Regions from separate parts of the Lysinibacillus sp. LK3 genome, predicted to be linked through region 2. Evidence: riboswitches for the same ligand, from Rfam matches in the RefSeq annotation. Region 2 holds a riboswitch; the other holds the start of a gene.
The links. Region 2 has a riboswitch for cyclic di-AMP ahead of VK91_RS08590 (TrkH family potassium uptake protein). Riboswitches for the same ligand answer to the same signal wherever they lie in the genome.
Positions count from the first base shown of each region.

Region 1: linked by a shared signal. The riboswitch ahead of VK91_RS06765 (APC family permease) and the one ahead of VK91_RS08590 (TrkH family potassium uptake protein) in region 2 are both predicted to bind cyclic di-AMP.

Region 1 is NZ_LDUJ01000011.1:45,953-56,858, reverse strand. Features, by position in the region: gene VK91_RS06800 (InlB B-repeat-containing protein) at 1-1,737, shown strand, start outside; gene VK91_RS06795 (leucine-rich repeat protein) at 1,888-4,908, shown strand; gene VK91_RS06790 (hypothetical protein) at 5,007-5,291, shown strand; gene VK91_RS06785 (response regulator transcription factor) at 5,410-6,105, shown strand; gene VK91_RS06780 (HAMP domain-containing sensor histidine kinase) at 6,095-7,390, shown strand; gene VK91_RS06775 (PepSY domain-containing protein) at 7,387-8,058, shown strand; gene VK91_RS06770 (PepSY domain-containing protein) at 8,149-8,673, shown strand; cyclic di-AMP (ydaO/yuaA leader) riboswitch at 8,887-9,036, shown strand; gene VK91_RS06765 (APC family permease) at 9,155-10,906, shown strand, end outside.
Region 2 is NZ_LDUJ01000014.1:118,090-128,995, forward strand. Features, by position in the region: gene VK91_RS08545 (CsxC family protein) at 1-147, shown strand, start outside; gene VK91_RS08550 (BC_2427 family protein) at 457-1,938, shown strand; gene VK91_RS08555 (CsxC family protein) at 2,068-2,835, shown strand; gene mtaB (tRNA (N(6)-L-threonylcarbamoyladenosine(37)-C(2))-methylthiotransferase MtaB) at 3,052-4,401, opposite strand; gene deoC (deoxyribose-phosphate aldolase) at 4,715-5,386, shown strand; gene VK91_RS08570 (spore coat associated protein CotJA) at 5,522-5,749, shown strand; gene VK91_RS08575 (spore coat protein CotJB) at 5,742-6,005, shown strand; gene VK91_RS08580 (manganese catalase family protein) at 6,030-6,599, shown strand; gene VK91_RS08585 (TrkA family potassium uptake protein) at 6,651-7,307, opposite strand; gene VK91_RS08590 (TrkH family potassium uptake protein) at 7,333-8,670, opposite strand; cyclic di-AMP (ydaO/yuaA leader) riboswitch at 8,787-8,928, opposite strand; gene rpsU (30S ribosomal protein S21) at 9,181-9,354, shown strand; gene VK91_RS08600 (nodulation protein NfeD) at 9,667-10,906, shown strand, end outside.

The sequences.
Region 1 (10,906 bases), on a different contig from region 2:
ACTATTCCTGAAGCAGTTACATATATAGAAGATTGGGCATTTGCCTCTAATCAGTTGCATTGGGTTTACTTTAATAGACCATTAGTGCTGCAGCCTAATACATTTAACTACCAAGGTGATAGGTTTGATGGTTGGTATAGTGATTTGGCATGGGCAAAGCCGTGGGATGGCAATATCACACAGCCAACAAAAATTTATGCAAAGGGAAATGCGTTAACATATACACTTACATTTGAGCCAAATAGCGATACAGCTATTGATGAACAGCAAATACTGGCTGGAGAAAAAGCACTTGCACCAGCAACTCCGATAAAAGATGGCTCTCAATTTATAGGCTGGTATAAAGATGAAGAATTGACTGTACCCTGGAACTTTGATACAGATGTGATAACGGGAAATATAACTTTATATGGAAAATGGGCAAAAAAACCATACACTGTTATATTTCATACAGATACAGACACAATAACAATCGAGGTATTGAATGGAGAGCTATTAGCCAAGCCATCAGATCCAACGAAAGTTGGCTATACATTTGCAGGTTGGTATAAAGACGAAAAGCTGATGATACCGTGGAACTTCGAGATCGATAAAGTGACAGAGAGTATGACGTTATATGGAAAATGGCTAACAAATGAATACATCATTACCTTTTATACAAATGGAGGGACGTTAATTTCTCCTGTGACAGCTAAGTATAATGAGGTAATAGATGAACCACTGTTCCCGACAAAAACAGGTTATAAATTTGTAGGCTGGTATAAGAATGAAGAGCTGACCAAACCATGGAGCTTCGATACTGATAAAGTGGCAGAAGATACAGCACTTTACGCGAAATGGGAAAGGGTAACTGTACATTATATTCTGGACTTTGCTTCAAATGGTGGAAGTGCTATATCGCCCCAAAGGATTACTGCTAATACAACCGCAATGCAACCAATCAACCCAATAAAGGTAGGCTATACATTTGCAGGTTGGTATAAAGATGCTCATTTCACAAAAGTCTGGAATTTCCATACAGATATAGTGACAGCTAATACTACTTTATATGCAAAATGGCAATGGCTAGCAAACGATTCTTCAGGTGGTGGAGGAAATTCGTCCCCAACACTAACAGAGCCAGAAACGACAGAGCCAACCTTATCTGAAAAACCAGAACCTAAACCTGAAGATCAAGCTAAGCCACAACCAACCGAGCCAACACCCCAAACAGAGGCAAACATTACTTTCTCAGATATTCCTCAGGGCCATTGGGCATGGACGATGATTCAGGAGATGGCAAGGCAGGGCATTATTACAGGCTATCAAGACGGCACCTTCAAGCCAAATGCACCAATTCAGCGCCAGCATGTTGCCCTAATGTTAACCAGAGCATTAGAGCTAGAACCGAAAAAAGAGGCGTTTATATTTAAGGATATTCCTGAAAGTCATCTCTATTTTGAGGAAATTAAGCAAGTGCAACAAGCAGGGCTGTTTGATGGCATAGATGGAAACTTCCAACCAAAAACTAATATGACACGTTCACAAATGGCCAAAGTATTGGTAGAGGCTTTAAACTTAACAGCCCATAAGAAAGAAACATTTAATGATGTATCTGCTACTCATTGGGCATACAATTATATTGCTATTCTTGCGTCAAACGGTATCACAATAGGTGATCAAGGTAATTTTAGACCTAATGATGCTGTTACACGGGCAGAATTCGCAATCTTTTTATATAGAGCCCTCTCTCAATAAGAAAAAATCCCATCACTGGTGTGATAAGACTACCAATGATGGGATTTTTGTATTTACCTAAAAATAATTAACATTCCTCAATAGTGGGAGTAAATAATTACCTTTAAGATGAAGAAGAATTATTTCATTTTTAAAGAAAGGAGAGACTATATGAAAGCAAAAAGTGTTAGATATGGAATATGGTTTACACTATTTATCTTCATGATGTTAGTGAAAATCCCTTTTACTTTTGCTAATGAAGCTGATTATGATGTGGAAGATAGCCCTGATGGATCGATAACTATAAAGACATACACAGGTACTGGCGGAGACATGGTAATTCCTCATCAAATACAAGGGAAAATCGTAACAGGGATAGACGCTTGGGTGTTTACTAATAAAAATCTGACAAGCCTCATGATACCAGAAACAATAACAACAATTGGTGCTTATGCTTTTTATCAAAATCAGTTAACAAGTGTGACACTGCCAAGTAATCTAACGAACATTAGTGATGGTGTATTTTCCTTAAACCAACTAACAAATGTGATACTTCCAAATAATCTAAGTAGTATCGGAAATTATGCATTTTCTGGAAATTTGCTAGAAAGCGTAGATATACCTAAAAGTGTTATTAGTATAGGAGATCATGCATTTTCAACGAATGATATTGTCAATGTGAAAATTCCAGAGGGTGTAAAAATAATAGGGTCAAATGCATTTGCAAGGAATGATATTGAAAGTTTAGAGATACCAGAAAGTGTGAAAAGCATTGGAGATGAAGCCTTTTCAAATAATTACCTAAAGGAAATCATTATATATTCTAAAGATGTTGAAATAGGTGATGATGCTTTTATAGGGCATAGTCCTAACCTTGTTATTTATGCTCCAGAGAATTCTTCTGCAAAAGAGTATGCAGATAGGTTGAATATAAACTTTCAAGGTATAAATTCTCCAGATCCTGTCAATGAAGCGGATTATGAGTGGACAAAAAATAGGGATGGGTCAGTAACGATTAGAGATTACATAGGTACTGATATGGCAATAACCATTCCAAGTCAGCTAGATGGCAGGGTAGTAACAGCAATAGGTAGTGGAGCATTTGGTGAAAAAGGTCTTACGCAGGTAATTATACCAGACAGTGTAACAAGCATTGGAGATGTGGCATTTGCAGAAAATCAATTAACGTATGTGAAACTACCAAATAACCTTAAAAAGATAGGTGAAGGTGTATTCTTTACAAATAAACTTACTGCTATAGAAATACCAGATCAAGTTACTCAAATTGGCTCATATGCATTTTTAGATAATGCACTTGCTACAGTTAAGCTGCCAAATCAACTTAAGACAATTGGGGATTTCGCATTTATGGAGAACCAATTAACAAACATTGAGTTACCAGCAACTTTGGAGACTATAGGAGAATGGGCGTTTTCAGATAATCACATAACCTCTTTAGTAATACCTACTAGTGTCGTAAGTATAGGAGCGTATGCATTTGCTACCAATGAACTTTCAAATGTAACGATTCCCTCAAGTATAACAAGTATAGCGGAAAGTGTATTTCTCGATAATCAGCTTACAAGTATAGAGATTCCTAGTAGTGTAACGAATATTGGTAGATGGGCCTTTGGGAAGAATAGACTTAGTAGCATCGAAATTCCTAAAAATGTAATGACTGTAGAGGATAATGCCTTTAATGACAATAATCTTAAACAAGTGAAAATATTATCGGATGCAACGATTCTTTTAGAAGATATTTTTAATGCAAATCCAAGTAATTTAATTATTTATGGTCATGATGCATCGACTGCTCAAGCCTATGCCAATCAAAATAATCACCAGTTCGAGTTACTTACTTATCAAATTATCTATCATGGAAATGGCTCTGAACAAGGAAATCCACCAGTAGATATGAATATGTATCCAAGAAATACTCCAGCAACGATCTTAGATAATATAGGATCTTTAGAAAAAACTGGCTATACATTTGATGGTTGGAACAGCACTAACGTAGGAGATGGTATAGATTATACAGTCAATAGCATTGTTGATATTGAAGAATCCAATCTTGCCTTGTATGCGAAATGGAAAGCAAATTCATATGTTGTCACATTTAATACAAATGGGGGGACAGCAATCAATCCTATTACAGTAAATTATAAGGCACTAGTAAGTAAACCAGTAATTCCTATAAAACCAGGGTATACATTTTTAGGCTGGTATAAGGATGCTCAATTCACCACACCATGGAATTTTACAACGGATATGATAACACAAAATACAACCTTATATGCAAAATGGGAAAACGTCGTCGCACAGTATACGGTGGATTTCGAAACAAATGGAGGAAGTACAGTAGCATCACAGAAGGTAACAAAAGATACCTTAGCAACAAATCCAGTAAATCCAACAAAGGCAGGCTATACATTTACAGGCTGGTATAAGGATATTGAACTGACGATACCATGGAATTTTTCTAAAGATGTAGTGAAGTCCAATATCACCTTATATGCCCATTGGGTAAAAGACGGTTCATCGGGTGGTGGAGGAAGTATATCTCCGAATCCATCCCCAATACCAGAGCCAACCATACCTGAAAAACAAGAACCTAAACCTGAAGAACAAAAACCTAAACCTGAAGAACCAATTGATCCACAACCAACAGAGCCAGATATCATCTTCTCAGATATTTCTCAAGGACATTGGGCCTGGGCGATGATTCAGGAGATGGCAAAGCAGGGCATTATTACAGGCTATCAAGATGGCACCTTCAAGCCAAATGCACCAATTCAGCGCCAGCATGCTGCCCTGATATTAACAAGAGCATTAGCGCTAGAACCGAAAAAAGATGCGCGAGAATTTAACGATATACCTAAAAGCCATCTCTATTTTGGGGTAATCGATCAGGTGCAACAAGCAGGTTTGTTTGAAGGCATAGATGGGAACTTCCAGCCAACTACGAATTTGACACGCGCTCAAATGGCAAAAGTATTAGTTCTTGCCTTTAATTTAACTTCATCGAATAAAGATACTTTCGAGGATGTGCCAAAAACACACTGGGCACACAACTTTATCGCTATACTTGCAGGAAATGGGATCACAATTGGAGATAGTGGCAACTTTAGACCAAATGATCCTGTAACACGTGCGGAGTTTGTAACATTTTTGTATAGAGCTTTGCATCAATAATTAAAAACCTCACCAATGGCTATCCATAAAGCTTTTGGTGAGATTTTTTTGTTCAAATTATTAACATTACTCAATAGTGCGTAAGGATGTAAATTATTATGCTAATAGAAAAGGAAGTGTTTCTATTGAAAATCGTTCGTCTTGCCTTCTTCATATTATTCTTAAGTTTAGCTTTTGTATCGATTAAACTTTCAATTAAAACGGATGAAAGGAATTATGATTGGCGTAATAACTCTGATGGTACAGTGACAATTATTCATTATAATGGTCCACATATTGAGTTTCCCTTTCCAAGCCGTTTAAATGGCAAAAAAGTTGCTAAAGTAAGCTCAGGAATTTTTGAGAAAAGGGATATTTACAGCTTTTTACCGAAAGTTTATTAGTTAAAGACGTACCCTGTGTCAAAAAAAGAAATGTATTGTCTTTCTCATCATTTTCTAATTAGACTTTCACCACTTGTATCGTATACGATGAAAAGAAAAGGTGAAGGACGGATTCGACATGACACATCGAATTTTAATTATAGAAGATGAAGAGAATATTGCGAGAGTGCTACAACTGGAGCTTCAATTTGAAGGATATGAGGCAGCAATGGCTCATACAGGAGCAGAAGGCTTACTACAATACCGTGAGCAGCAATGGGATTTAATTTTACTTGATATCATGCTACCTGAGATGAGCGGTATTGATGTGCTAAAGCGTATTCGTGCAACAGAATCCCAAACACCTGTTATCATGCTAACTGCTAAAAGTGAAGTAGAGGATAAGGTAAAGGGCTTGGATTTAGGAGCCAATGATTACGTGACAAAGCCTTTTGAAATTGAGGAGCTACTGGCACGAATTCGCAATGCACTACGGTTTTCGCAGAAGGTAAATCCAAAGCAAGTTGCACTTACATTTGGCCATTTATCGATAAACGAGCAAACAAGGGAAGTTGTGTATTTTGATAAGGAAATTCAGCTGACACCTCGTGAGTATGATTTGTTGTTCTATTTACTAAAGCATCCTAAACAAGTACTGACAAGGGAGCAAATATTAGAGGCTGTGTGGGGCTATGATTATTATGGGGATACAAATGTTGTGGATGTTTATATACGTTATGTACGGCAAAAGCTTGAGGCTGCTAATCCAGCACCTCTTATCCAAACAATTCGCGGTGTTGGATATGTGCTAAAGGAACATAGTTATGAGACTTAAAACAAAAATTCATCTACTAACAACATTACTTATGCTAGTTATTATAGTGGCAACAAATAGTGGAATTTATTTGTTGTATGAGAAATTTGCCTATGATACGGAATATAATCAGCTCCAGTCACGGGCAAATGATTTAAGCTCTACACTGAGTCAGTTAAATGCACAAACCAACCTACAGCAAGTATTAAGAGCTTATATGCCAACGGATGGTGCTGTTTATATTTATGATGGTGAACGCTTGAAAACAAAGGTTCAAGCTACCCTTGAAATGCAAGAAGTCCCTGCCATTACCTACACTATGCCTGCTATTTGGATCGACGGAACGGTAGTGGACATAACATTACAGCAATCTATGGAAGAAGTAGAACGGACATTAGATTTGTTAAAGGTCATCTTAGTTGTTGTATCTGTCGTTGCAACGATTCCAATTTTCCTAGCGAGCTTGGTACTTGGGCGACTTATTTTATTACCGCTAGAACGTTTAAATGAGACCATGCGCAAAAGTGCATCTACTGGGAAATATGAAAAAATAGATACTACAGAAAAAGGTGGGGACGAGTTAATAAACATTAACCGCACTTTTAATATAATGATGGAGAAGCTTGAACAACATTATCAAAAGCAACAAGAATTTGTATCAAATGCCTCTCACGAGTTAAAAACTCCTATAACTGTCATTGAAAGTTATGCAAAACTACTCCTAAGAAGGGGTTTTGATAATCGTGAGGTTGCTCAGGAATCCTTACAGGCCATTGCCAATGAATCATCTCGTATGCATGAAATGGTGTTGCAATTGCTAGAGCTAGCTAAAAACAAAGAGCTATTGGACGTTCATTTCGAACAACTAGAGCTTGCCCCTTTCTTAAATAAAGTAGCTTCACAAATGGAACAGGCTTATCATCGAACATTTAGAATTGATGCGCAGATACCAAAATTTATTTATAGTGATGAAAAAATATTGAAGCAACTACTTTTTATTTTGCTGGATAATGCTAGGAAATATAGTGAGGATGAAGTACGTATTCAAGCCACTGAAACAACCAACCATGTACGTATTACCATCCAAGATTTTGGTATTGGTATTCCAGTCGAGCATATTCCTCATTTGTTTGAGCGTTTCTATCGTGTAACAGAGGATCGTAATCGTAAAACAGGTGGTTCAGGGCTAGGGCTAGCAATTGCACATGAACTGGCACAACGATTAGGTATAACGATAGATGTGAAAAGTAAGCTAGGGGAAGGCTCAAGCTTTACTTTATGTATACCAAAGGAGGGACAGCAATGAAAAAGTGGATGTTAGTAATTGTTGTTATTATCCTTCTTTGTAGTGGAGTAATTTGGTTTGTTCAACATCGTTATTTTTACGTTCAACCTCTTAGTGAAGCGCAGGCTATTCGGCATATTGAGACTATCTACAATGGTCATGTTACACAGGTTGAAAAACAAGGAAATACCTTTGAAATGCTTTTTACGCGTGACGATGTCAAGTATGCAGCTATACTCGATGTTACGACACAACAGGTGACTGATCTAATCCTGAAAGAAGGACATAGTAAATTACTTTTAACAGAAAAGCAGATCAGACAAATGGTTAAAAAGGAATATGGAGATATAGAAAGCGTTATGCTTACAGACTCCATTTACACTGTACGTGTTGAAAATGAGGAAATTCAAAAGGATTTAACGTTTGATGGTTATACTGGCGAACTACTGGCTGAGAAAAAGGTTGAGCCACAAGAACAACCTATCGAAGAGCCTATTATTACTGAGCAACAGGCCATTCAAATAGCTCTTAAGCAATTAAAGGGTGAAGTGGATTCAGTTGATTTTGAAGAAACCCCAGAGGGTGGTTACTATTTAGTTGAGATTGAAACGCAGGAGGACGAAGCTACATTTCAAATTCATGCTGTTTCAGGAAAAGTACTGTCTGTAACATGGGATGACGATCATTAAATCATTCTCATGAAATTCTAATGTTTCTCTTATAGTTCTATCATCTTCACTTGGTAAGCTAAGTTTAGATAAAACAAAGGAGAGATGAACATGAAAAAAATGATCATGATTCCAGCACTAGTAATTACACTGGGAGTGGGTGCAGCGATTGGCTCGACGACTTTATTATCAGGAAATGCCCAAGAAAAAAAGGTCTTATCCATGCAGGAAATTGAGAAGAAAGCTCTAGCGGTAGTGGATGGTACAGTTGCCAATATCGAGTTTGACCAAAATCAGTTTAGCTCTATTTATGAAGTAGAGGTGTATACAGATACAGAAGAATATGATTTAAAATTTGATGCTTATAGTGGAAAATTGCTCAAGCAGAAAAAGGAACGTCTAGATGACGATGATTGGGATGATCATATTCCTGCTACGACTGCTACAACAAAAATAATTACAAAAGAGCAGGCTATCAAGACAGCCCAAACAAAAGCAAAGGGTAAAGTGACAAAAATTAAGCTTGATGATGGTGTATATGAAATTGAACTGAAAGACGGTCAATATGAATACGAAGTAGAAGTGGATGCAGTCTCTGGGAACATTATCGACTTTGAACAAGGCTTTGATGACTAATATAATGAGCTGTCTTGAAGGTAGAATATACCTTTAAGGCAGTTTTTATTGTTTATATTGTGGGTATTTACTAGGTATTCAGGAAATTTTCTTTAAGAAGCGATTATTTATATGTTCAAAAAAAGCCTATGCTTTTACTCAAAAAAGAGAAAAATTTTCTTCTTTACTTTTTCAATTAGCAGGCGTAATATGACATCATTATAAAAGTTTCAAATTTCTAAATCGCTGAAGCAACTAAACGCGGGGGAACCAATTTTGATGGATGGCATAGCCATTCTTGGGGTGAATCTCTTCCTTGTGGAGGAGTAGGGCTACTCAGGCCCGAATCCGACAGCTAACCTCGTAAGCGTTAAGAGCAGAAAAGTGGAGCTTGGCAGACGGATGAGCGTCTACAAGTCTTATTTAGTGATGACTTGTAGACGTTTTTTGATGTTATTTAGAAAGGCGAAACACATTCTATGAAACTAGAAGGTGTTTATCAATGAAATCCTCATTCAAACGTTATGTAATCGGCAAACCATTAAGATCCGATGCGTTAGGGGAACAAAAGCTAAGTAAAACAAAGGCATTGGCCATATTATCGTCCGATGCGTTGTCGTCAGTAGCCTATGGACCAGAACAAATTTTAATTGTCCTGATGACGGTAGGTACAATGGCGTTTTGGTATTCTTTACCTATTGCCGCTGGAGTGGTTATTCTACTCGTGGCACTGATTTTATCCTATCGTCAAGTTATCTTCGCCTATCCACATGGGGGAGGCGCCTATGTCGTATCTCGAGAAAATTTAGGCGTGAATGCAGGTCTTGTTGCTGGGGGTTCTTTGCTTGTTGATTATATTTTAACGGTAGCAGTAAGTGTGTCGGCCGGGACAGATGCCATTACATCTGCATTTCCAAGTCTTCATGCTTATAATGTACCCATTGCTATTATATTTGTGATTTTCTTAACGATTTTAAACTTGCGAGGTGTAACAGAGTCAGCCTCTATCTTGGCGTACCCAGTTTATCTATTTGTAGGCGTTATGCTGTTGCTAATCGGGATTGGGCTCTATAATGTGGCAACTGGACAGGTGCCTGCAGAGCTACATCCAAAGATTGGCACACCAGTGGCAGGGATTAGCCTATTTATTTTATTAAAGGCATTTGCTTCAGGAAGCTCAGCGTTAACAGGAGTAGAGGCTATTTCTAACGCCATACCTAATTTTAGAAATCCTGCTCCAAATAATGCTGCTAAAACGCTTTTAGCAATGGGTGCCATTTTAGCCGTTTTATTCATCGGGATTGTTAGTCTAGCTTATTTTTATGGCGTTGCACCAACAGCAGAAGCAACAGTCGTTTCCCAACTAGCAGAAGCTAGTGTTGGTCGGAATTTTCTTTATTATATTGTACAGGGCACAACGGCAATGATTTTAGTACTTGCCGCAAACACAGGATATTCAGCATTTCCCTTGCTTGCTGTAAATTTATCGAAGGATGGTTTTATCCCACGAATCTTCCAAATTCGTGGGGACCGTCTTGGCTATTCAAATGGTATTTTAATGCTAGGTATTGCAGCCATTTTTTTAATTATACTTTTTGACGGGGCCACAGAGCATTTAATTCCGCTCTATGCAGTAGGCGTATTTATTCCCTTTACATTAGCGCAAACGGGAATGATGAGAAAATGGTGGCGCGAAAAACCTAAAGGCTGGGTAGCAAGATTTACAATCAATACAATTGGAGCTGCTATCTCTTTCATCGTGGCAATGATGTTTTTTGTGACAAAAATGCCTCAAGTATGGCCAGTGTTTATCTTTTTACCAATTATTATTTTTGTATTCCATCGCATTAAGCAACATTATCAAGCTGTTGGAGAACAGTTAAGATTAAATCATGAGGAACTGGCTACTATTGAGGGGAATGTTTTCATTGTGCCAGTAGCTGGTATAACAAAGGTGGTTGAAAACTCCCTACATTATGCCAAATCACTTAAGGTTGATAAAGTGATAGCCTTTTACGTAGCTTTCGATCAAGCAGATGCAAAAGCTTTTGAAGAGAAGTGGAACGCCTGGCAACCTGATGTACGATTAGTTACCTACTATTCACCATATCGCAGCATTACACAGCCATTAATTAAATTTATTGATAAAGTAGAACATCAATGTACGAAGACAGGTCATAAAGTTACAGTTGTTATCCCTCAATTCTTACCGAAAAAAGGGTGGCATCATATGCTACACAACCAATCGAGTCTT
Region 2 (10,906 bases):
GTATTAGAACTTACTGTAAAAGTATTGCAAGTACAACAAATCCGTTTGGGCGCTGGAAGTAGTGTAGTAACACCTGTTCTACCAGGGCTTACTCCACCAGCAACACCAATTGTTCCTGATATGATTCCGCCTACTGAGCCTTGTTAATTTTTTTATGTAGTGGAGCAAAAATGGTAACAATAATACTGATATAAAATCAAATATGTTGTTGGGCAGTTGAAAGTTCACTTTTACTCGAACTTTTAACTGCTTTTTTTGGCAAGATAAGGACATGCGCCTTCCAATTGTATCTCATAGTGGGACTGTGACAAAAGTAAAAATATTGCATAATATGGATTGTAATTAGTATTGTAGATTTTCAATTGTCCTAACATAATCGCATCAGAAGAATTAGCTAATGGATTAAAAATTGATTGTTATGCTTTTTTTGTCAAATCATTATTTGGGAGTGAATGAATGGCAACTCCATGGATTAATTTTAGAGAGATGAAAAAAATATCCTCTAAACAAAATAAATACACTGAGTGGAGGTATCAAACTAAAATAGATGACGAATCTCCATTTGAACAGACTTTTAATGGAAATAATAATCTGCTTGATGAAATAGAAGATAAACCAATTACAGAGGAATCAACTTTAACAGACCATATAATCTCTAATGAAGAGCTCCCCGAACCTATGGAGCCGATTATTGAGGAAGGAAACGAACATCACCCAAATTTTGAGAACTTCAGGGAGGATGCTAGCTTAGCAGAGCTATTAGCATCTAATGAAGATCTACCTATATCTAAAGAAACAAATGTTGAGCAAGAAAACGAACATCCTCTAGATATCGATGAGAGTCACACAAAAGTGACCTTAATAGAGCAATTAGCGTCCATACCCATACCTATAGAAGCGAATGTTAAGGAGAACGAAGAAAATTTCCGACATATGGATGAGAACCATGTAGAGGAATTAACTTTAGACCAGATAGCATGCAATCAAAGTGTACCCAGTCCAACAAAGGTAGAAATTGACCATCTACTAGATAGTGATGAGAACTCCCTTGAAGAACAAAATTCAACAGCCCAATCAGACAATAATCCAAAATCTTTCAATAGAGCTCTGTCAGAGGCTGAAAATAATATGCATTTGGATGATATAGCAGAAAAGGAGAAAAACAATCCTCCAAATCGTAATAAAGAGATTGCAAAGTCTTTACAAGGAGAAGTATGCACCATTATCCAAAAAAGTCCCTTTTCTACTTATGTAGAAATTAACGATTTTCTTCATGCTCCTATTTATGGTGAAAATGTTCAAAATACAATATTTGATTTTCTTGATTTAAATGATAACCTATCTCCCCAACTTCAGACGAAGCTACTCCAAACGATTTCGATTTACCCTGAACAACCAGATTGTCGTTTGGTTAGCTCCAACATTAATCAAATGATTTCTTTAATGAGAACGGATACTAATAAAAAAAATGGTAGTGAGCAGCATCCGTTTAAATCAGTAGTAGTTCCCTTACATAACTCACAAGCAATTAAAAAAGGAGAAATTAACTCCTCTGAGCCATTTATACATATACGAGTTCCTGTTGTGCTAGGGGAATACAAAATAGAAATATGTATGGAGGAAAAAATTGCTTTTGATAGAGGAATTGAAGAGGTTAAAGAGATCACAAATGAGGTAGTACTATCCGATTGTAGATTTGTACCTACTCATAGATCCCAGTCATTGGGAAATGGAACAAGAACTGTATTAAAGGGGAATTTATTTATAGAAGGCTACATACAGCATAATATTGAGTATAGGGTATCTAATACGCAAAATAAGTCAGCCATTCATCCCAATCGATTGTGTCAAAATATAGTATTAGAATTAATTATCCAAATGTTACAAGTACAAAAAATTAAAGTACTGTTTGACTGGCAAGGTAATGGAGGATTATAGAAATTTATTCCTTAATTCAAATAAAATGAATATAAAACTAATATATACGTCCATGTATAGATTTAAATGCTACATATTCTAGCGATAGGAGAGCTCTCTAATACTAAAAAAATGAAATGAGGGAATTTTTTGAGCGATCAATTAGAAAGCCAATTTCAACCTTGTCCTGTAACATCAACTGAACAAATTCCATTAACGAATGAGATTACACCAGTAGTCACTACACCAGTTACAACGCCAACTATCAAAGTTCCAGTTGTATTGGCAGAACCAACACTGCAAATCGTTGTTGAGTCGGATATTACACTTAGCCCTGCTGCTACAGAAATCAAACGAGTGAAAAAGAATGTCTTCCTAAATCAAGTGAAACTTGTACCAGTTAGCTTTGCACGTATTGGTGTTACTGATTTCTTTAGAGTAACAAGAGCTAAATTATTTGTAGCAGGACATATTCGGAAAAATATTGAATATGCTTCGTCAGCATGTAATGGGGCACTTCGAGATAGAATTGCTGACGTTCCGTTTTCTGGTTTTACAGATCTTATTTTCCCACAAACACCAGGAGGCGCAACACCAATCTTAGGCATTTCCGAGTTTGCTGAAGCGAACTTCCTTAACGAAAGAACACAAATGGATGCTCGATTAGATAAGGCTTTCTTCCAAAATCTTGTTAAATACAATGAACAACCATTTGGTGAATTAGTAGCTGCCAACTTCTTTGAACTTGATTTTTCACCGATTATGGCGGCTCCTGAAGGGACATTCAGCACATTACGTGAAAAAATTGTCTTAGAACTTACTGTAAAAGTATTGCAAGTGCAACAAATCCGCCTTGGTGCTGGCAGTAGCGTAATAACGCCTGTTCTTTTAGGACTTACACCTCCTCCTAGTCCTTGATAAATGCTAGTTTAGAGGACAGTAGAATATTATAATATATTAACAAAGCTGGTAGTACAGATGGATATTTTGTTTGTACTACTAATTTTCTTATAGGAGCTGTCAATCTTTAAAAGCATTTATCAATATTATGAAAAATCAAATACAAGTGAATGATTAGCTTCATTAAAAGGAAAAAGGGTTGCCATATAAAATGAGCAACCCTTTTTTCACTATTTATTTCACTGTTTCTAAAACGCGTACAAATTGTCCTTTTGAGTGAGGGTAGCCTGCTTGTGTAATTTTTACTTTTACAAGTTGTCCGATTAGACTTTCTGGACCCTCAAAAACTACTTTTAAGTAATTGTCTGTATAGCCTGTTAGAAGGCCTTCTTCTTCACTGTCATCATGCACAAATTCTTCAGGGATAACTTCTAGCACTTGATCTTCAAAACGAGAAGCATACTCTTTTGCTAGCTGATCGTTTAAAGAGATGAGTCGATGCACACGCTCATTTTTAATGTCTTCATCAATTTGATCTTCCATACGTGCAGCAGGGGTTCCTGTACGAGGAGAGAATGGGAAAACGTGTAGCTCAGAAAATTTATGATCGCGAATAAAGTTATATGTGTCCATAAACTCTTCCTCTGTCTCACCTGGAAAACCAACGATTACATCAGAAGTAACAGCTAAATCAGGTAAAGCCTCATGTAATTTTGTTAAACGTTCACCGAAGAACTCCATTGTATATTTACGACGCATACGTTTTAATACCGTATCAGAACCAGATTGAATAGGGATGTGTAAATGATTCACGACAATCTTTGATTCACGTAGTACTTCAATTACTTCATCTGTTAATTGACTAGCCTCAATAGATGAAATACGAAGACGCTTTAAGCCTGTTACATTGGCCTCTAAATCACGTAGTAATTGAGCAAGATTATAATCTTTTAAATCCTGACCATAGCCACCTGTATGAATACCAGTTAAGACAATTTCAAGATAACCAGCATCTACTAATTGCTGTGCTTGATGTAATACTTCTTGTGGGTCACGAGAACGCATTAAACCACGTGCCCATGGAATAATACAAAATGTACAGAAATTGTTACAGCCTTCTTGGATTTTTAACGAAGCACGTGTACGGTCTGTAAATGCTGGTACATCTAATTCTTCGTATACTCGGTTTTTCATAATATTACGTACAGCATTAATCGGTTGTCGTTCCGCACGATATTGTTCAATATAACCAAGTAATTTCGTACGATCTTGTGTTCCAACAACAATATCAACACCAGGGATTGCCATAATTTCTGCAGGGGATGTTTGTGCATAGCATCCTGTTACACAAATAACTGCATCCGGATTTTGGCGAATTGCTCGACGAATAACCTGACGTGATTTTTTATCTCCAGTATTCGTAACTGTGCATGTATTAATGACGTAAACGTCTGCTTGTTGATCAAATTCTGTTCGATCATAGCCTTCTTCTTTAAACAGCTGCCAAATTGCTTCTGTTTCGTAATGATTTACTTTACAACCTAGAGTATGAAAACTCACGATTTTTGATCGCTCGTTACTCATGATATATATCATCCTTTCAATTCACATTACCTTGTGTTTCCAAACATTTAATAAGTTTTTCGTTGTACATATTTTAGATACGTGATTTATGATAACATAATCCTTATAAAATCAGTACATATAAGATTTTTTTGTGAAATAATTAAGTTATCAATTTCTATATAATCTTTTGAGGACTTCAGATATACATGACTCTTTCTGTAATGTTTATATTTGGGTGTTCATTATATAGAAAGAAATTAGACGCCATCGCGAAAAAATGATATGATTCGAAGAGGTACGTACATCTTATTTAATGAAGGAGCGTTCAACAATGGAAAAAAATTTTGCACGTATGATTGATCATACATTATTAAAGGCTGAGGCAACAAAAGAACAAATTGAAAAATTATGTGCTGAAGCTAAACAATTTAACTTTGCTTCTGTTTGTGTAAATCCAACTTGGGTAAAGCGAAGCAGTGAATTATTACAGGGTACAGACGTGTTAGTTTGTACGGTTATCGGCTTCCCACTTGGTGCCAATACACCAGCAGTCAAAGCATTTGAAGCAAAAGACGCCATTGCTAACGGTGCAAAAGAAGTAGATATGGTTATTAATATCGGTGCGTTAAAAGATAAAAACTATGACCTTGTACAAGCAGATATCGCAGCAGTGGTAGAAGCAGCTAAAGATAGCGCACTTGTAAAAGTCATTATTGAATCATGCTTACTAACAGACGAAGAAAAAGTGAAGGCATGTGAGTTAGCTGTAGCAGCAGGTGCTGACTATGTGAAAACATCTACAGGTTTTTCTACTGGTGGAGCAACAGCAGAGGATATCGCGCTTATGCGTAAAACTGTAGGTCCAGAACTTGGTGTAAAAGCATCAGGTGGTGTTCGTAGCTTAGAGGACATGAAAAAAATGGTAGAGGCAGGTGCGACTCGTATTGGGGCTAGCTCTGGTGTAGCTATTATGAATGGTTTAATTGCCGACTCCAACTATTAATATTATCTTTTTATAGTGCCATAAGCTCATGTGTACATTGACATGAGCTTATGGCTTCTTTGTGTTTAATCAGCATAATAATTTTCTATGCACATATACTCCACTGATGAATGTAAATACAGAAAGGAGGATGTCATGTTTACACAGTATAAGTCTTGGAGGCCCTATATTAGCCCCTTTGATCCTTGTAAGCCTATAGAAGTTAAGTATTATGCAACACCCCCACAACTATATATGGGTTTTCAACCACCTGGACTTCCACAATTTCCAACCGCAAGAGAAGCGCTAATGGCAGGAACACTATGGCCACAGTTGTTTAGCCCATACCCATTTCCCCTAAAAGGAGGGAGGAAGCATGACTAAAAAGATGCCGCCCGAATTTTATAAGCAATTAGAAGAAATACAAGCAATTGATTTCGTCATTGTTGAATTAAACCTCTATTTAGACACTCATCCACACGATTATGACGCCATTCAGCAATTTAATGAAAATACAGAGAAAAGTATGAAACTTAAAATTGATTTTGAGCAAAAATATGGACCACTCATGAATTTTGGGAGAAGCTATTCGAATTATCCTTTTAACTGGATTGATACACCATGGCCATGGCAAGTCTAAACAAAAGACTAGGAGGAAAAATCTTTGTGGTATTATGAAAAGAAACTCCAGTATCCGGTAAAAGTTAGTACATGTAACCCAATGCTTGCAAAGTTTTTAATTGAACAATATGGAGGAGCGGATGGGGAACTGGCAGCAGCTCTACGCTACATGAATCAGCGCTATACGATTCCTGACAAAGTAGTAGGGTTATTGACCGATATAGCAACAGAGGAATTTTCACATTTAGAAATGATTGCCACGATGATTTATAAGCTAACAAAAGATGCAACACCAGAAATGCTGAAAGAAGCTGGATTGGGTGATCATTATGTAAATCACGATCGGGCTCTATTTTATCAAAACGCCTCGGGGGTACCATTCACAGCAACCTATATTCAAGCAAAGGGTGACCCTATCGCGGATTTGTATGAGGATATAGCAGCCGAAGAAAAGGCACGTGCCACATACCAATGGATTATTGACTTATCAGATGATACGGATTTAAATGATAGCTTGAAGTTTTTACGTGAACGGGAAATTGTTCATTCCCAGCGCTTTAGAGAGGCTGTTGAAATTTTAAAAGATGATAGAGATCAAAAGAAAGTTTTCTAAGACAAAAATGGCAGGCTGTATCAAGGTGAACTTGACACAGCCTTTTTGCGGTTACTGAATATTTGAGAATAAGCTAAGATCTTTTCGATGACCAATCATTACTAATAAATCTTCCTTTTCAATAATTTGCTCAGGAGAAGGGGAGATAATAATTTCACCTTCGCGCACAATCGCAATTACACTGACGTTATATTTTGCGCGCAAGTCTAAATCCCGAAGGTTTTGTCCAGCCATTTTGGAAGGAATCATAATTTCTTCAATGCTGTATTCCTTTGATAATTCGATATAATTCAACATATTTGGGGATAGGAGTTGATTAGCTACACGTTCACCCATATCTCTTTCTGGGTAAATAATCCAATCAGCTCCTACTTTATCTAACACTTGCCCATGTCTTTTACCAAGTGCCTTTGCGATCACTTTTTTGATCCCTAGCTCTTTTAATAAAGAGACGGTTAAAATACTAGATTGCATATCATTACCGATCGCTACGATAACACAATCGAAGTTACCAATACCAATCGATTTTAAGGCTTTTTCTTCTGTTGTATCTGCAACCACAGCGTGAGTCACATAGGGTTCGGCATCCTCTACTCTTTCTTCATTTATATCAATTCCTAATATTTCCTGTCCAGCTTCATGCAATCTGCGAGCGACGCTTGTTCCGAATCTACCTAAGCCAATCACAGCGTATTGTTTAATGGTCATAGCGTTCTGTCTTCCTCTCATTTGGTTATCCAATCATAATATTTCCTTTTGGGTGGCGGAAACTCTCTTTTTTTCTTCGTTTTGCAATGGCAAAAGCAATGGTTAGTGGTCCTACTCTTCCTGCGAACATTGTAATAATCAGAAGAAGACGACCAGCAGGTGTTAGCTCTGGAGTTAGGCCCATCGAAAGACCAACAGTACCAAACGCAGAGGTAGCCTCAAATAAGTACATCATAAAGCTATGATGCTGTTCCGTGATACTGAGAATAATCGTCACGACTACAACAATTAATCCTCCACACATTGTAACCGTCAAAGCCTTTAAGATAGTTTCAGTAACAATTCTACGTTTAAAGAGAACGACATCTTCTTTTCCACGAATTTGTGACCACATAGTAGCTACTAAAACAGCAAAGGTTGTGATTTTAATACCTCCAGCAGTCGACCCAGAGCCTGCCCCAATAAACATGAAAAGAATCATTAAAAATAATGTAGAATGCGTTAAGTCCCCAATAGCCAGTGTATTGGAGCCAGCAGTTCGTGGTGTAACCGCTTGGTAAAGGGAACCTAATACTTTACCCCATTCGGATAATGGTCCAAGTGTTTTTTGGTTGCCATACTCAAACAAAAATATCAAAATGGTTCCGCTAACAGTGAGCAAAAGTGTCGTTACTAAGACTATTTTTGAATGGACAGAAAGCCTTTTAGTTACACGATATTCATACAATTCATTCATAACAATAAAGCCTAATCCACCGATTGTAATAAGAGCACAGATGGTGAAAACAACAAAGGGGTCATCAACATAGGCAGTCATTCCGTTAAAGCCACCCATTAAATCGAAGCCCGCGTTGTTGAAGTTGGATATGGCATGAAAAAATCCAAAATAAAGGGCCTTTCCAATAGGCATATCAAAAGAAAAACGAATCGATAGAATTAGACCACCGATTATTTCAATACATGCTGTAAAGAGCAATATTCTTTTCACTAATCGAACAAGACCAGCAATGGAGATATTATTAAATGCTTCTTTAAGCAGCAGTCTTTCTTTTAATGAAATTTTCTTTCCAAGCAGTAAAAATAATAATGTGGCAAATGTCATAAATCCTAAACCGCCAATTTGGATTAAGAATAAAAGGACCACTTCGCCAAAAATAGAGAAGGTATCACCTGTATCAACTACAATTAAACCTGTGACACAAGTAGCTGATGTAGCAGTGAATAAAGCATCTAAAAAGGGCAAACCCTTCCCATCCTCAGTAGAAAATGGCATTGTTAAAAGAAACGTACCTATGGCAATGATGAGGGCAAAGCCCAATACAAGAACTTTGGGAGGATTTAATGCTCTTTTAAAATTGTTCATTTAATTTTTCCTCAATTCTGAATAGTAAACAACTGTTTGTTAGATGGCATAATAAAAAGACCTACGATTAGAGCATGAAAAGGGTAGAAAGCATGCTAATAATGGTGGTCAATAACGACCTCCTTCGCTTTAGCCGACGAAGTTAGCTGACGGGTAGGATGGCGAAAGAGCTTTCTCATCCCTTCTGCTAAAGCAGAATTAACCCCAAAAGATTGGTTCCTCCGTTCTCAAATAGTTGAGATTTGGCCGATATGAAATTGAATGTGATTATTCTACGCCCTTATTCTATTTTTTGTAAACCCCTTAATTGTTAAGAAAATGTAATTATTTTTATTGTGGGCGAATTGTGTGTGAATAATTCGAGCAAAAATAAAACCAAAAATTCACTTGATAATTTCGCATACTTTCTATTGACCATTATTAGACAATACGATATAATTTTTTAGTACACAACAGAAGGTGATTTGCCTAATTGTGTATTGACGTGTGTTCGGAGGGAGGGAAAGAGAGATGTCAAAAACTGTCGTTCGCAAAAACGAATCGCTTGAAGATGCTCTTCGCCGCTTCAAACGTACTGTATCAAAAAGTGGTACAATTCAAGAAGTTAGAAAGCGCGAGTTCTACGAAAAACCTAGCGTAAAACGTAAAAAGAAATCAGAAGCTGCACGTAAACGTAAGTGGTAATTTAATTTCCCATTAAAAATCCCTACGTTCATAACACGCAATTGTATGATTCACTGAGCAGACAAAGTTATACCTGAAATTAATCACATTTTTGATTAATTTCAGGTATTTTACATTGCTCAACTTTACGTACATATGAAAAAGCCGAATGAAATCACTTTGATTCATTCGGCTTTTTTGCACATACTAAGTGTTAGTAATTGGCATTAGATCGAATGATAAATAATTAATAAATTTTTTAAGATTTGTGAAACTTTTCGCATGATTGACCGTATATACAGAGGAGAGGCATGTTAGAAGGGAGGGAAAAAGATGCGAAAACGGAGAATCCTCAGCTATTTACTAGTGATATGGATGACTTTTTTGTTAGCGTTTCCATTAACTTCGGCTTTTGCCAGTAATAAGGTTTATCATGTTCCGATTCATAATGAAGTAGAGCGAGGACTTCATGCATTTTTAGAACGAGCTTTTAAAGAGGCTGAAGAAAACAATGCAGAGGCGATTATCTTAGAAATACATACGCCAGGCGGTTTTGTGAATGCAGCAAGCGATATCGCCATGCTTATGGATGCAACGCAAATAAAAACGATTGCTTATATTAATAAGGATGCGCACTCAGCAGGAGCGTTTTTAGCCTTACATGCGGATGAGATCTACATGGTTCCAAATGGAACAATCGGTGCAGCGGCAGTTATCGATTCAGCAGGTAATGCAGCCGACCTAAAGGCCAATAGCGCTTGGCTTGCTCAAATGAAAGCAGCAGCAGAAACGTCAGGGCGCGACCCTAAGTATGCATTAGCAATGGCAGATACCAACTATGAACTACCAGAATACCGTGCTGGCGGAAAGAATTTGTTAACCCTATCAGCCTCAGAGGCAGCAAAGGTTAAATATTCTGAAGGGACGGTTAAAGATTTTCAAGAGCTTTTAGAAGTAACCAACTTGAATGGTAGTGATGTTGTTCCCATTGAACCAACCTTTTCTGAAAAGTTAGCTCGTTTTATTACAAATCCCATCATTGTACCTATTCTATTGTCTATCGCTAGCTTAGGACTTGTGATGGAGCTTTATTCGCCAGGATTTGGTGTTCCAGGTATAATGGGCTTATCAGCACTTGGTTTATTTTTCTTTGGACATATGGTGGCCGGCTTTGCGGGATATGAAACATTATTGTTATTTATTGTTGGCTTAGCCCTTTTAATTGCAGAGTTTTTTGTCCCCGGTGGAATTGTTGGTATTTTAGGTGGTGTCTTAATAGTACTAAGTCTGATACTGGCAGGTGCAAATATGATGCAAATGATAGTAGCAATTCTCATTGCGCTTGTGATAGCGATGATAGGAATGGTGATTCTGATGAAATTTTTCGGAAAAAAACTGCATGTCTTAAACAGGCTTGTGTTAATGGATGCAACCACGACAGAAGAAGGGTATGTATCCAATGTGAATCGCACAGAACTGTTAGGAAAAATTGGGAAAACGCTTACACCACTTCGTCCATCTGGAACAATGGTACTTGGTAGTGAACGCATTGATATTGTATCAGAAGGTGGCT